One region of the Cytobacillus sp. BC1816 genome, then DNA from elsewhere that is predicted to be linked to it. Evidence: predicted binding sites of a transcription regulator. Region 1 holds the regulator's gene; the other holds the start of a gene.
What was found. Region 1 encodes Rex, which represses fermentation and respiration genes when NADH is low (regulators of the CRP and FNR family bind a similar motif). Its sites were predicted from a motif close to TTGTGAAATATTTCACAA; they were not measured.
Positions count from the first base shown of each region.

Region 2: ACR42H_RS25740 (AtpZ/AtpI family protein) is a predicted target of Rex. The motif match lies at 1,956-1,973, and genes of this name have one in related genera.

Region 1 covers NZ_CP195611.1:278,013-283,776, forward strand. Annotated here, with positions in the region: gene tsaD (tRNA (adenosine(37)-N6)-threonylcarbamoyltransferase complex transferase subunit TsaD) at 1-337, shown strand, start outside; gene ACR42H_RS01565 (ABC-F family ATP-binding cassette domain-containing protein) at 566-2,488, opposite strand; gene moaC (cyclic pyranopterin monophosphate synthase MoaC) at 2,679-3,161, shown strand; gene ACR42H_RS01575 (redox-sensing transcriptional repressor Rex) at 3,189-3,833, shown strand; gene ACR42H_RS01580 (YdiK family protein) at 3,854-4,057, opposite strand; gene ACR42H_RS01585 (CPBP family intramembrane glutamic endopeptidase) at 4,104-4,829, opposite strand; gene groES (co-chaperone GroES) at 5,147-5,431, shown strand; gene groL (chaperonin GroEL) at 5,493-5,764, shown strand, end outside.
Region 2 covers NZ_CP195611.1:5,122,497-5,128,260, forward strand. Annotated here, with positions in the region: gene ACR42H_RS25720 (F0F1 ATP synthase subunit B) at 1-13, opposite strand, end outside; gene atpE (F0F1 ATP synthase subunit C) at 162-374, opposite strand; gene atpB (F0F1 ATP synthase subunit A) at 450-1,163, opposite strand; gene ACR42H_RS25735 (ATP synthase subunit I) at 1,185-1,559, opposite strand; gene ACR42H_RS25740 (AtpZ/AtpI family protein) at 1,565-1,786, opposite strand; gene ACR42H_RS25745 (S8 family serine peptidase) at 2,089-4,356, opposite strand; gene ACR42H_RS25750 (serine hydrolase) at 4,435-5,724, opposite strand.

The DNA of each region.
Region 1 (5,764 bases):
TGAGACCATTGTGCCGGAAGATCTGGCCGCAAGCTTCCAGGAAAGTGTCATTGATGTATTAGTAACGAAAACAGAAAGAGCCGTTGAAGAATATCAGGTGAAGCAGCTGCTGCTCGCAGGCGGGGTTGCGGCGAATAAAGGACTTCGAGCTTCTTTGGAGAAGAGGTTTGGGGACAAAGCGGATATAAAGCTTATTATTCCACCATTAACTTTATGCACAGATAATGCAGCAATGATTGCTGCAGCAGGAAGTGTGCTGTTTAAAAAAGGACAATTCGCCGGTCTTGATTTAAATGCCAATCCTGGTTTGGACATCACTATCCACAATGATAAATAAATTAGGAAAAAGTCCCCGACCGCATAGGGGGCTTTTTTTGTGGATAATATCATTTATTTCAGAATTTTATGTTGATAATGTGGATAAAAACAGTTTAAGTTGTGGATAATGTGGAAAAGTCTGTGGAGAGTATATATAACTGTGTTTTTCTTGTGATTATCTCTGTGGATAATAAAAAAGACTGGCAGTGACTATTCTACCAGTCTAAAAGTTATGAATTTTCCTTTATTAGTCATCAGCTAAAAGTGTCCATTCTTCCATCAATTCTTCCAGCTTTGCTTTTGCTTCATCAGTTTCATTAGTGATGCCCATCACTTTTTCATGGTCTTGATAAATATTCGGATCACAGAGAAGCTGATCATTCATATCGATTACTTTCTCCAATGCTTCTATTTGCTCTTCAATTTCTTCCATTCTTCTTTTACGCTGGCGTTCGAGCTTTTTGGCTTCTTTATCCTGCTGATAATTATTTTTCTCCTGCTTAACAGGCTGTGATGCGGTGGATTTGTCTTGCTCATTAAGTGCAAGGAGTTCCTCTTGTTCCTGCTTTTTTTCCACATAATAATCATAATCGCCGAGATACTCTGTTGCCCCAATGCCGGAAAGTTCAACTACCTTTGTTGTGATTCTGTTGATAAAATATCTGTCATGAGATACAAAGAGAATCGTTCCAGGATAATCGATCAATGCATTTTCAAGAATTTCTTTGCTATCCAGGTCCAAATGGTTTGTAGGCTCGTCGAGGATTAAGAAATTGGATTTCTGCATCATAAGCTTCGCAAGTGCAAGACGTGCCTTTTCACCGCCACTCAGTGTTGAAACAGTTTTAAGAACATCGTCACCAGAGAAAAGAAAGTTCCCAAGTATCGTCCGGATTTCCTTTTCCGGTTTTAGCGGGTATTCATCCCATAATTCGTTTAGGACTCTTTTGTTGCTGGTGAGTTCCGCCTGTTCCTGGTCATAGTAGCCAATTGTCACATTGGAACCGTACTGAATCTCCCCGGAAAAAGAAGAGATTTTTTTGATGATGGTTTTGAGCAAAGTGGATTTGCCAATTCCATTTGGCCCTACAAGTGCTATGCTGTCGCCTCTTGCCAGTCGCAGTGAAATATTCTCGCTGACTATCTCTTCATAGCCTATAGCAAGAGAATGAATATTTAAAACCTCATTGCCCGATTGCCGTTCAATGTTAAAGCCAAAAGAAGCTGATTTCTCGTCTCCCAGCGGCCTGTCCATCACGTCCATTCTGGCCAGCTGCTTTCTGCGGCTTTGTGCCCTTTTGGTTGTGGAAGCACGTGCAAGGTTTCTCTGGATAAAATCCTGCAGTTTAGCGATCTCTTCCTGCTGTTTCTCGAATTGCTTCATTTCTCTTTCGAAGTTAGCCGCTTTTTGATCCAGATATGAACTGTAGTTTCCCGGATACTTTCTTATTTGGTTGCGGGAAATCTCGTAAACCTGAGAAACGACCTTATCAAGGAAATATCGGTCATGGGATACGATTAGAATGGCGCCATTGTATCCCTGCAGGTATTGTTCAAGCCATGATAATGTTTCAATATCCAGGTGGTTGGTAGGCTCGTCCAGTATTAAGATATCAGGCTTTGTCAGCAGAAGTTTACCAAGGGCCATTCTAGTACGCTGGCCGCCGCTCAATGATGAAATTTTAGTGTCATAGCCCAATGAACTGAAGTTGAGTCCATGGAGAATGGAACGGATATCTGCCTCATATTGATAGCCGCCATTTTCTTTGAAATCAACCTGAAGCTTGTCGTATTCTTTTAAGATGCGTTCATAGGCATCAGAATTATTTAGGACATCAGGGTCCGCCATTTGTCCTTCAAGGCTGCGAAGCTGTTTTTCCTGCTGCTGCAGATGACTAAAAACAGTCAGCATTTCATCCCAAATGGATAACTCTGATTCCAGTCCGGTATTTTGTGCAAGATAGCCAATTGTTACTTCCTTTGGCTTTATAATCTCACCGGAGTCATATGTCATTTGTCCGGCAATGATTTTTAAAAGGGTGGATTTTCCTGCACCATTGCGCCCTACTAGAGCAATCCTGTCCCTGGTTTGTACTTCAAGCTTTATATTGGTTAAAATGGGATCAGCGCCAAAATTTTTTGCCAGCTGATTGACTTGTAATAGTATCATGTTCTTTCACCTCGGGTATAGAGTAAGTGTAACTCATTCATATATGTTCGGCAATAAAGGAGACAGGACTATAAGCCCTTCTGAAGGGCATTAAATCAAGACAAAAGGCAAATAAATATGTGAAGAACAATACAAAGCACATACAAAGTAACAGAAAAATAGTGTATGATTTTGAAGAGAGGTGTTTTGAATGGCGGATTTTACTCATTTTAATCAAGAGGGCAGGGCAAAAATGGTGGATGTCAGCGATAAACCTGAGACGGCAAGGACAGCCATTGCTCAATCAAGTATTACTCTTAATCAGGAGATATATGAGAAAATAACATCCAACTCCATGAAAAAAGGGGATGTACTCGCTGTTGCACAGACTGCAGGCATTATGGCGAGCAAGAAAACATGGGACATTATTCCGATGTGCCATCCGCTGCCGCTTAAGGGCGTGGACATTTCATTTTCATGGAAGGCGGAAGAGGAAGAGTATGTCCTGATCATTACTGCTTCTGTAAAAACGAAGGGAAATACGGGTGTGGAAATGGAAGCGTTAACAGCCGCTTCTGTCTGTGCGTTGACCGTATATGACATGTGCAAGGCTGTCGATAAAGGAATGGTGATTGGGCCAACCTTTTTAATAGAGAAAACAGGCGGGAAAAACGGAGATTTTAAAAGAAATTAATTCATCATAAGAAATGGGGATGGACGAATGGCCAATGAACCAATTAAGATACCGCAGGCAACAGCTAAACGGCTGCCTTTATACTACCGCTTTCTAAAAAACCTTCACTCATCAGGCAAACAAAGAGTCTCTTCAGCAGAATTGAGTGAGGCGGTAAAGGTAGATTCTGCTACAATCCGCCGCGACTTTTCGTACTTTGGTGCGTTAGGGAAAAAAGGATATGGATATAATGTGAATTACCTGCTGAGCTTCTTTCGGAAGACTCTTGACCAGGATGAACTGACTAAAGTAGCTTTGGTCGGGGTAGGGAATTTAGGAACAGCCTTTCTTAACTATAATTTTCTTAAAAATAATAATACCAAAATAGAAGTAGCCTTTGATGTTGATGAGAGTAAGGTTGGCACGAGTATCGGTGATGTGCCGGTTCATCATATGGATGACCTTGAAGAAGTTATTATAAATAATAATATTCAGGTGGCGATTTTAACAGTGCCGGCACCGCCTGCCCAGGCTATTACCGATCGGATGGTGAATGCGAAAATAAAAGGAATCCTTAATTTTACACCTGCGAGGCTTACTGTGCCAGCCTCGATTCGGATTCACCATATCGATCTGGCAGTAGAATTGCAGTCACTGGTTTATTTTCTGAAAAACTATCCCGAACAACTGTAAAAAATGAGCCTTTTGCGGGCTCATTTTTTCACTTTATTTTTCATTTTAAAATGCATGCCAACCATCCGCAGACCGGTGCCTAAATCGAATGTGGCAATTATGATCAGAAAATAAGTAAAGAATCCCCAGGTTTCTTCACGCTGAATATTCTGTATGGCTATAAAAGTGAAAAGGCATCCGAGAAGGATGTAAATAAAGCCTGAAAACAAAGGTGTGCTTCTCATCAAAATCCCCCAATAAGTTTAAAACTCTGCACAGCATTTCACTATGCTAGAAAAAGCTGATAAAGCTCTGCATTTTTTCCATTTCTTCTAACCATTTTTGCATATTATCCTGATTCAGCTGGATAACCGCAACAAAGGTGTTCATCGCCACATGGGCAAAAATCGGGACAATAATCCGCTTCGTCTTGACATATAAGAAAGCAAATGTGAACCCCATTGCCGAGTACAGCAGTACATGTTCAGGCTCAAAATGGGCAAGTGCAAAGATGACTGAGCTGATCAGGGCCGATAGGAAGAAGTTGAAGCGCTTATGGAGTGAACCGAAAATAATTTTTCTAAAGACAATCTCCTCAAGTATTGGCCCGATAACCGAGCTGATTAAAATTACGATTGGCGATGCTTCAATAATCCGGATAATCTGCTGTGTATTCTCAGACCCCATTTCAATGCCAATCATATTTTCAATGCTGGCAGCAGTAGCTTGAGCGATCAGGGCCAAAAATATACCCCCAATTGCCCAGCCCGCTGAGTTTGCTGCGGAAGATGCATCCCTATCCAGGCCTCTTTTCATCTCTTTTCTTAATAATAGAAGCGTAATGATCAGTGTAACCGTAAAACTGATGACAAGCCAGTAGGCTACAGCCATGATCTGCATGTTTTCGGGATTCTGTCCGAGGGCATCTGCAATAAATAACACAAGCGGAACGCCAAACAAACTGGACAGCTGCATGGCAATATAAGCTATTAATATAAACCAATATTCCTTCTTCAAAATGTTATACTCCTTAATCTGAGTGTTGGAAAACAAGTCCTAAAGCCATTGTACTCTTAATAAGGAGCGGGTTTCAAATATCAGTATCAAAGCAGGAGAATACCATGGTTAAAGAGAAGAGTTCCAAAGCATACTTAAGAGGTTGTCTGTGTCGAAAAATAGCGTGTATGGGCGAATGAAATTTTTTCTAAAAAATTTAAGCTTCACCCTTGCAAATAGAAATGAGATTCATTAATATAATAATTGTGTTAGCACTCATACAGAGAGAGTGCTAATAAATAAAAATATTTACATATTATTTGAGGAGGTTGTTTCACTTGTTAAAGCCACTAGGTGATCGAATCATTATCGAGCTTGTTGAAACTGAAGAAAAAACTGCAAGCGGCATCGTACTGCCGGACACTGCTAAAGAGAAGCCTCAAGAAGGTAAAGTTGTAGCTGTGGGAACTGGCCGCGTTCTTGAAAATGGTGAGCGTGTTGCCCTTGAAGTTGCTGACGGCGACCGTATCATCTTCTCAAAATATGCCGGTACTGAAGTAAAGTACGAAGGCAAAGAATATTTAATTTTACGCGAAAATGACATTCTTGCTGTAATTGGCTAATCGCCGATCAGACGAAGATTATTAAAAGATAAAGCTAAAATTTTTGAGGAGGTTTTTATCAATGGCTAAAGAGATTAAATTTAGTGAAGAAGCTCGCCGCGCGATGCTTCGCGGTGTGGATTCCCTTGCAAATGCGGTAAAAGTAACTCTTGGACCTAAAGGACGCAACGTGGTTCTTGAGAAGAAGTTCGGTTCTCCGCTTATCACTAATGATGGTGTGACAATTGCGAAAGAAATCGAACTTGAAGATGCTTTCGAAAACATGGGTGCAAAGCTTGTTGCTGAAGTTGCAAGCAAAACAAATGATGTTGCCGGTGACGGTACAACAACTGC
Region 2 (5,764 bases), 500 kb from region 1:
TGTTTGTTAACACCCTCGATTCACTCCCTTCAAGAGTTGTTCCACTTATGAAACGGAGTCATATGCATGATTCCGATTTAGTTTTACGGTAAAAAACATAAAGGAATGGCGAAGGTTCATAGAATGATCTTCGCCATTTAGAACGATTGGTACAGTATTAATTAACCGCCGATAACCATGAACGCGATAACAACGCCAATGATCGGAACAGCCTCTACTAACGCAACCCCGATGAACATTGTAGTTTGAAGCATACCGCGAGCTTCTGGCTGGCGAGCCATACCTTCAACTGTTTTTGATACGATAAGACCGTTACCGATACCGGCACCTAGTGCTGCTAAACCGATTGCAATTGCTGCTGCTAAAAGACCCATTATTGAGTTCCTCCTTAAATTGTATGAAAATTTATTTGTTTAAAATGTTTTGTCCATGAAATGAACAGGTATATATTAATGGTCATGGCTCACTTTGTGTGCCATATAAACCATTGTTAACATACAGAAAATGAATGCCTGGATAGATCCGACAAAGATTGAGAATCCTTGCCATACAAGTGTCGGCAGGATTGCCGCAAGCATTCCGCCTACACCGGCGTGAGCCAGTCCTCCGACAAGCAATGTCAGCAGGATTTCACCTGCATAGATATTACCGTAAAGACGAAGTCCCAACGTCAGAGTGTTTGCAAACTCTTCAATGATTTTCAATGGGAACAAGAAAGGCATTGGCCTGATAAAATCACGGCCGTATTCTCCTACTCCTTTAAGCTTTACGCCATAGTAATGCGAAAGCCCAACAACCATTGCCGCTAATGTTAATGTGATAACAGGATCGGCTGTCGGCGATTTCCACCATAAAGTGTGATCATAAGTGATTGCGAACGGAAGTCCGAGCATGTTTGAAACAAAGATATACATGATCAGGGTTAATCCAAGAATATGGAATCTTCCGCCTGTCTTCCAGTCCATCGTGCTGTTAATGATATTCTTAACAAAATCCATAATCCATTCGAAGAAATTTTGCATCCCCGTTGGTTTCATGGCCAATCGACGGGTTGAAAGCAAAGCAATAATGAAAACAACAGCACTTGCCACTGTAATCATCAGTACATTTGATAAGTTAAAATTCAATCCTAAAAAGTCCACTATAGGAGCTTCATGATGCAATAGTGTTCACCTCTCTTCCCGCTATTTACGTAATTGAAAAGATTGAAGAAAATAATCTATCATAATGACAATATAGGATGTCATTAATCCAAATACCACACTGATCAGATGCAGCTTATCGGGATATTCCAGAGCGATCATCACAGCAAAAACTGCTGTAGCCATTCTGGATACCGTTCCAAGTGAACGCACCTTCTCGCCTCTCTCGACTGCCTCTCCAAACTGCAGCGCCTTTCGTGAAATCAGCCACAAATTGAACAGGCTTAAGCTTGTACCAAAGATCAAGCCCAGAAAAATAGATTGATAAGGTGTAAACCCCCAGCCGAGAACGTATGCAGACAACAAAAGGAATATGTATTTTCGCTGTCTTTGAAAAGTTACTTTGATTTCCGGCATGATGTTTATTCTCCTGTGAAGAAATGTTGGATTAAGCGAAGCATGGCGTAAATCCCGGCGCCCAGTCCAATGAACAAGCCGACCAATAGGAATAACGGCTCTGTTCCTGCCTTGCTGTCAAGCCACCTTCCGGCGAAAATGCCAATGAGCGTGGAACCTACTAACTGAGAAAGAATGGCGGACATTAAGGCCATCGCCTTAAATGGGTTGCGGTCTTTTTGACGCATAAAAACGCATCCTCCCTCAAGAGAATGGTAAGTGGGTTTTGAGGCCATAATTAATCACATTAACATCATGCAGAAGTGGGAAATATGTCTGCACAAATATTTTGAAAACCCTATCATCTTTTACCCTTTGTAAGCATACAATAGGGCTTTGTCAATGTCAATGCGTTTGGAGTGAAAAAGTTCACAAACAAAAAGGTAAAAATATGGTATGTTCACATATTTATCACATTTAATTTTCGGATATCTATTGAAAAAGGAGCGAATTTCTGCATCGCTCCTGAAAACGCTTTATTTTGGCATGATCATTTACTTTGAGTGGTCCGCTTGTTTGCTGAAGGATCCGGGTCCCCAAGCTGCCCATCCGGCCTCACAAAGAGATAGGTTTCAATCCAATCTTCCTTGCCTGCTTTTTTGGCAAATACCTTTGCAAGGTACAGCCCAGGCCCAGGAAGCTTATCTGCAGGAATTTCCTGCAGCAGCTGTCCCTTGCCTGCATTTCTTTTCCAATCCAGAAACCCCATGAAGCGGAGGCTTTCCGAATCAAACATGGCAATTCCGAACTCTTCTGCACCGCCAGGGAGATACACTTCATAGCGGTAAGTGCCCGGCTTATCTCCCTTGCCCAGTCCGAACCCCATCACCCTTGGATAATCCGGCTCTTCAAGCACATAAAGATAGGGAATTCTAATGCTTTCGGCACCAGCCTTCATCAGCAGGTACCCATCATGGATTTTTTTCTTTAAAAGAGTAGGATCTGCCGACATTTTGATTTCCACCTTTTTCTTATCACCGGGGTTTAGTTGAAACGCCATAGGTATTTCCCAATTGATGCCCTGTTCCTTATATGGTGCAGAAAAGGAATAGGTCTGCGTTTTCTCACTTATATTTTCAATTGTAATAAAACTGCTGTGTTCATGCAGCCTGTCCGCGATCTGAAATTTCCCAAACTGCAGAGATGCCGGGAGGACAAGTGTTTCTGCTCTCAGCGCTTTATCAAGCTGAATTCTGCCTGCTCCCTGCTCATAAGTTCTATATGTTTCTCCATCTGTATTCCTTAGAAGCTTAGCGGTATTCATAAGTGCAGCCTTAATCTGTTCAGGCCCCCATTCGGGATGAGCCTGTTTCAAGATGGCACAGGCCCCTGCGACATGCGGAGCGGCCATGCTTGTCCCCTGCAGCGGGAGGTAACCGCCAGGAATGGTACTATTTATGGCGACTCCGGGTGCCACAATATCCGGTTTGATTTCCCATGTAGATGTAACCGGACCGCGGGAACTGAAGTCAGCCAGGATGTCCCTTTCTTCTATTATATTTGTCCGGGCAAGGTGTCTTCCTTCATTAATATCTCTCTTGAGCTCCTCTCCTTCTTCCTTTGATAACGCCGCTGCCGGAATTGGAACACCACTGTCCAGATTGCCAAAAAACCTGCCTTGCGTATTATTAAAAATAATGATTCCCTCTGCTCCTGCTTCCATTGCATGGACTGCCTTATCAGTAAACGTTAGCTCACCTCTTTCCACTAATACCATTTTCCCTTCGGCATTCTTCAATTCTTCAGGATGACCTAGTCCTCCATCGATCAGTTCATAGGATCGGTCAAACTCCCAATCCTTTGAACCCTGCAGCAAATCAAGACGAATTTCCCGCCCGCCTATGTTCAAAAAAGGCACCTTCATCGTTGGTGTAGAGGCTCCTACAGAAATAGCCTTCGACGCTGTGCCCGGTGATCCGACTGTCCAAATATTCGGCCCGGAATTGCCCGATGAAGTGACAGCCGTTATTCCCTTTTCAACTGCTTTATTCAGGGCCATGCTTATTGGGAGGTCAGGTCCGTTTACGTTATTTCCCAAGGAAAGGTTTAACACATCAACTTTATCCTTTATCGCCTGTTCGATGGCCGCTATCACCTGTTCTGTTGTTCCGCTTCCTCCTGGTCCAAGAGCCCTGTAGGCGATAATGGTTGCTTCTGGTGCGACCCCTTGAATCCTGCCATTTGCCGCGATGATTCCGGCGACGTGAGTGCCGTGCAGCGTGCCTTGTCCCCTGGCAGCCTTTGTTTCCATTGGATCCTTATCATTATCCACCAGATCATGTCCGCCGCCATAGCTCCTTCGCAAGTCGGGATGATTATAATCAATGCCGGTATCGATTACGCCTACTTTCACACCCTTGCCTGTGAGGCGCTGATTATCTCTGTCATAATAGCCTCTGGCCTTAATGCCGCCAATCAGCTTGATATTGTCATCGGAATGTACATGATAGGTATTAACCGGTGAAACAGAAGATACTGACTCTATCTTTTGCAGGCTTTGCAATGCAGATTGCTTTCCTATAACTGAAAAGCCATTAAACGCCTGATTGAATGTATGCCTAATTTGCAGATCAGGATTTTGATCTATCATTTTCTTAATCCTCTGTTCATTCCTCGCATCTTTCAGTACTACGATAGCCACTTTTTCTATACCAGGTGTCTCTTCCGGAATAGGAGGGTGTGAAAGTGTCCGGGCCGAAACAGGACTTTGACTCCAAAACAAGGATATGACTGTTATGACCAGCAAGAATTTTTTCATATGAAAACCCACCCTCTTTTTGTTTTAGGGTGGGCTGAATAGGTACCTTGTATGCGTAAATCGATATAAAATAAACGGCTAGTTCAAGGATTCATAAACAATATTAGCTACTTCTTTAGAAAGAGCGCCAGTGCTGCGGTATGATCCGCTTGGTAAAGGGCCATTGTTTTGTTTGTTCGTCAGCAGGATAACCTGAAGGTTTTCCTTTGGATCTATAATAACCTGGGTTCCAGTAAAACCTGTATGGCCAAAGGCTATGTCAGAATAGTGATCTCCCATATACCAGCTTTTATCCAGCTCCCAGCCATATCCCTGGCCAAAGCGCTGAGGAGAGGTAAAGATATCAATCACTTCTTTATCATACATTTTGGTTTTTCCATATGTTCCGCCATTTAACATGGTCTGGCCCAATACGGCAAGGTCCCTTGCTGTCGAAAATAAACCGGCATGGCCTGCAATACCTTTATTGCCATAAAAGCTATTTCCATCATTAACTTCTCCAATTAAGGTGTAATTTCTCCAGTATTTAAACATATCTGGGCTTTCTTCTACATAGTACCCGAAATTAGGGTCATCAATCATTTTATACTCATAAGGATTTCCCCAGGAAGTAGCCGCAATTTTTTTCTTGAGGTGTTCAGGTGGAGTAAACATCGTATCATGCATGTTTAAGGGTTTATAAATATTTTCCTCTAAGTATTTATCCAATTTTTGTCCACTTATCTCTTCAATTAAAAAACCGAGCATCATAAAGCTAAAATCGCTATATCTTCTGTCGGTGCCTGTCGGATATTCAAGGTGCAGCTGATTTATATAACTCAGTACCTCTTCCGAATTGTCAGCATATAGGTATGTCGGTTTCCAAGGAGTCAATCCTGAGGTGTGTGTCAGCAAGTCGGCCACTGTAATATCTTCTTTTCCATTCTGAGCAAACTCAGGTATATATTCAGATACCTTGTCATTGACTGAAAGTTCACCGTTGCTAACAAGTTTCATAATACCCTGAGTTGTTCCCATCACCTTCGTAACTGAAGCAAGATCGAAGATTGTTCTCTTTTTCATTTTTCGGGGATTACTGAGCAATTCCCCCATATCGAATTTTTGTGCATATCCATACGCTTCCTCTTTGACAATCTTTCCATCCTTGGCCACAAGAACTACTGCACCCGGTGTAACACCATCCTCAATAGCCTCCGTAATGGCTTTATCAATACCCTTCAATTTCTCAGGATCAAAGCCAGCCTTTTTCGGATGGGCTTGACTTAATTTCTGCCCGTACCTTTCTTTGGCATTCACCATATTTCCAGAAAAAGCTCCAGAACTCAAGACTAATGCCATTACTATTAACAAAAACTTTAATCTTTTCAAATCTTCATCTCCTTTCCAGATTAACCAATATACAATATTT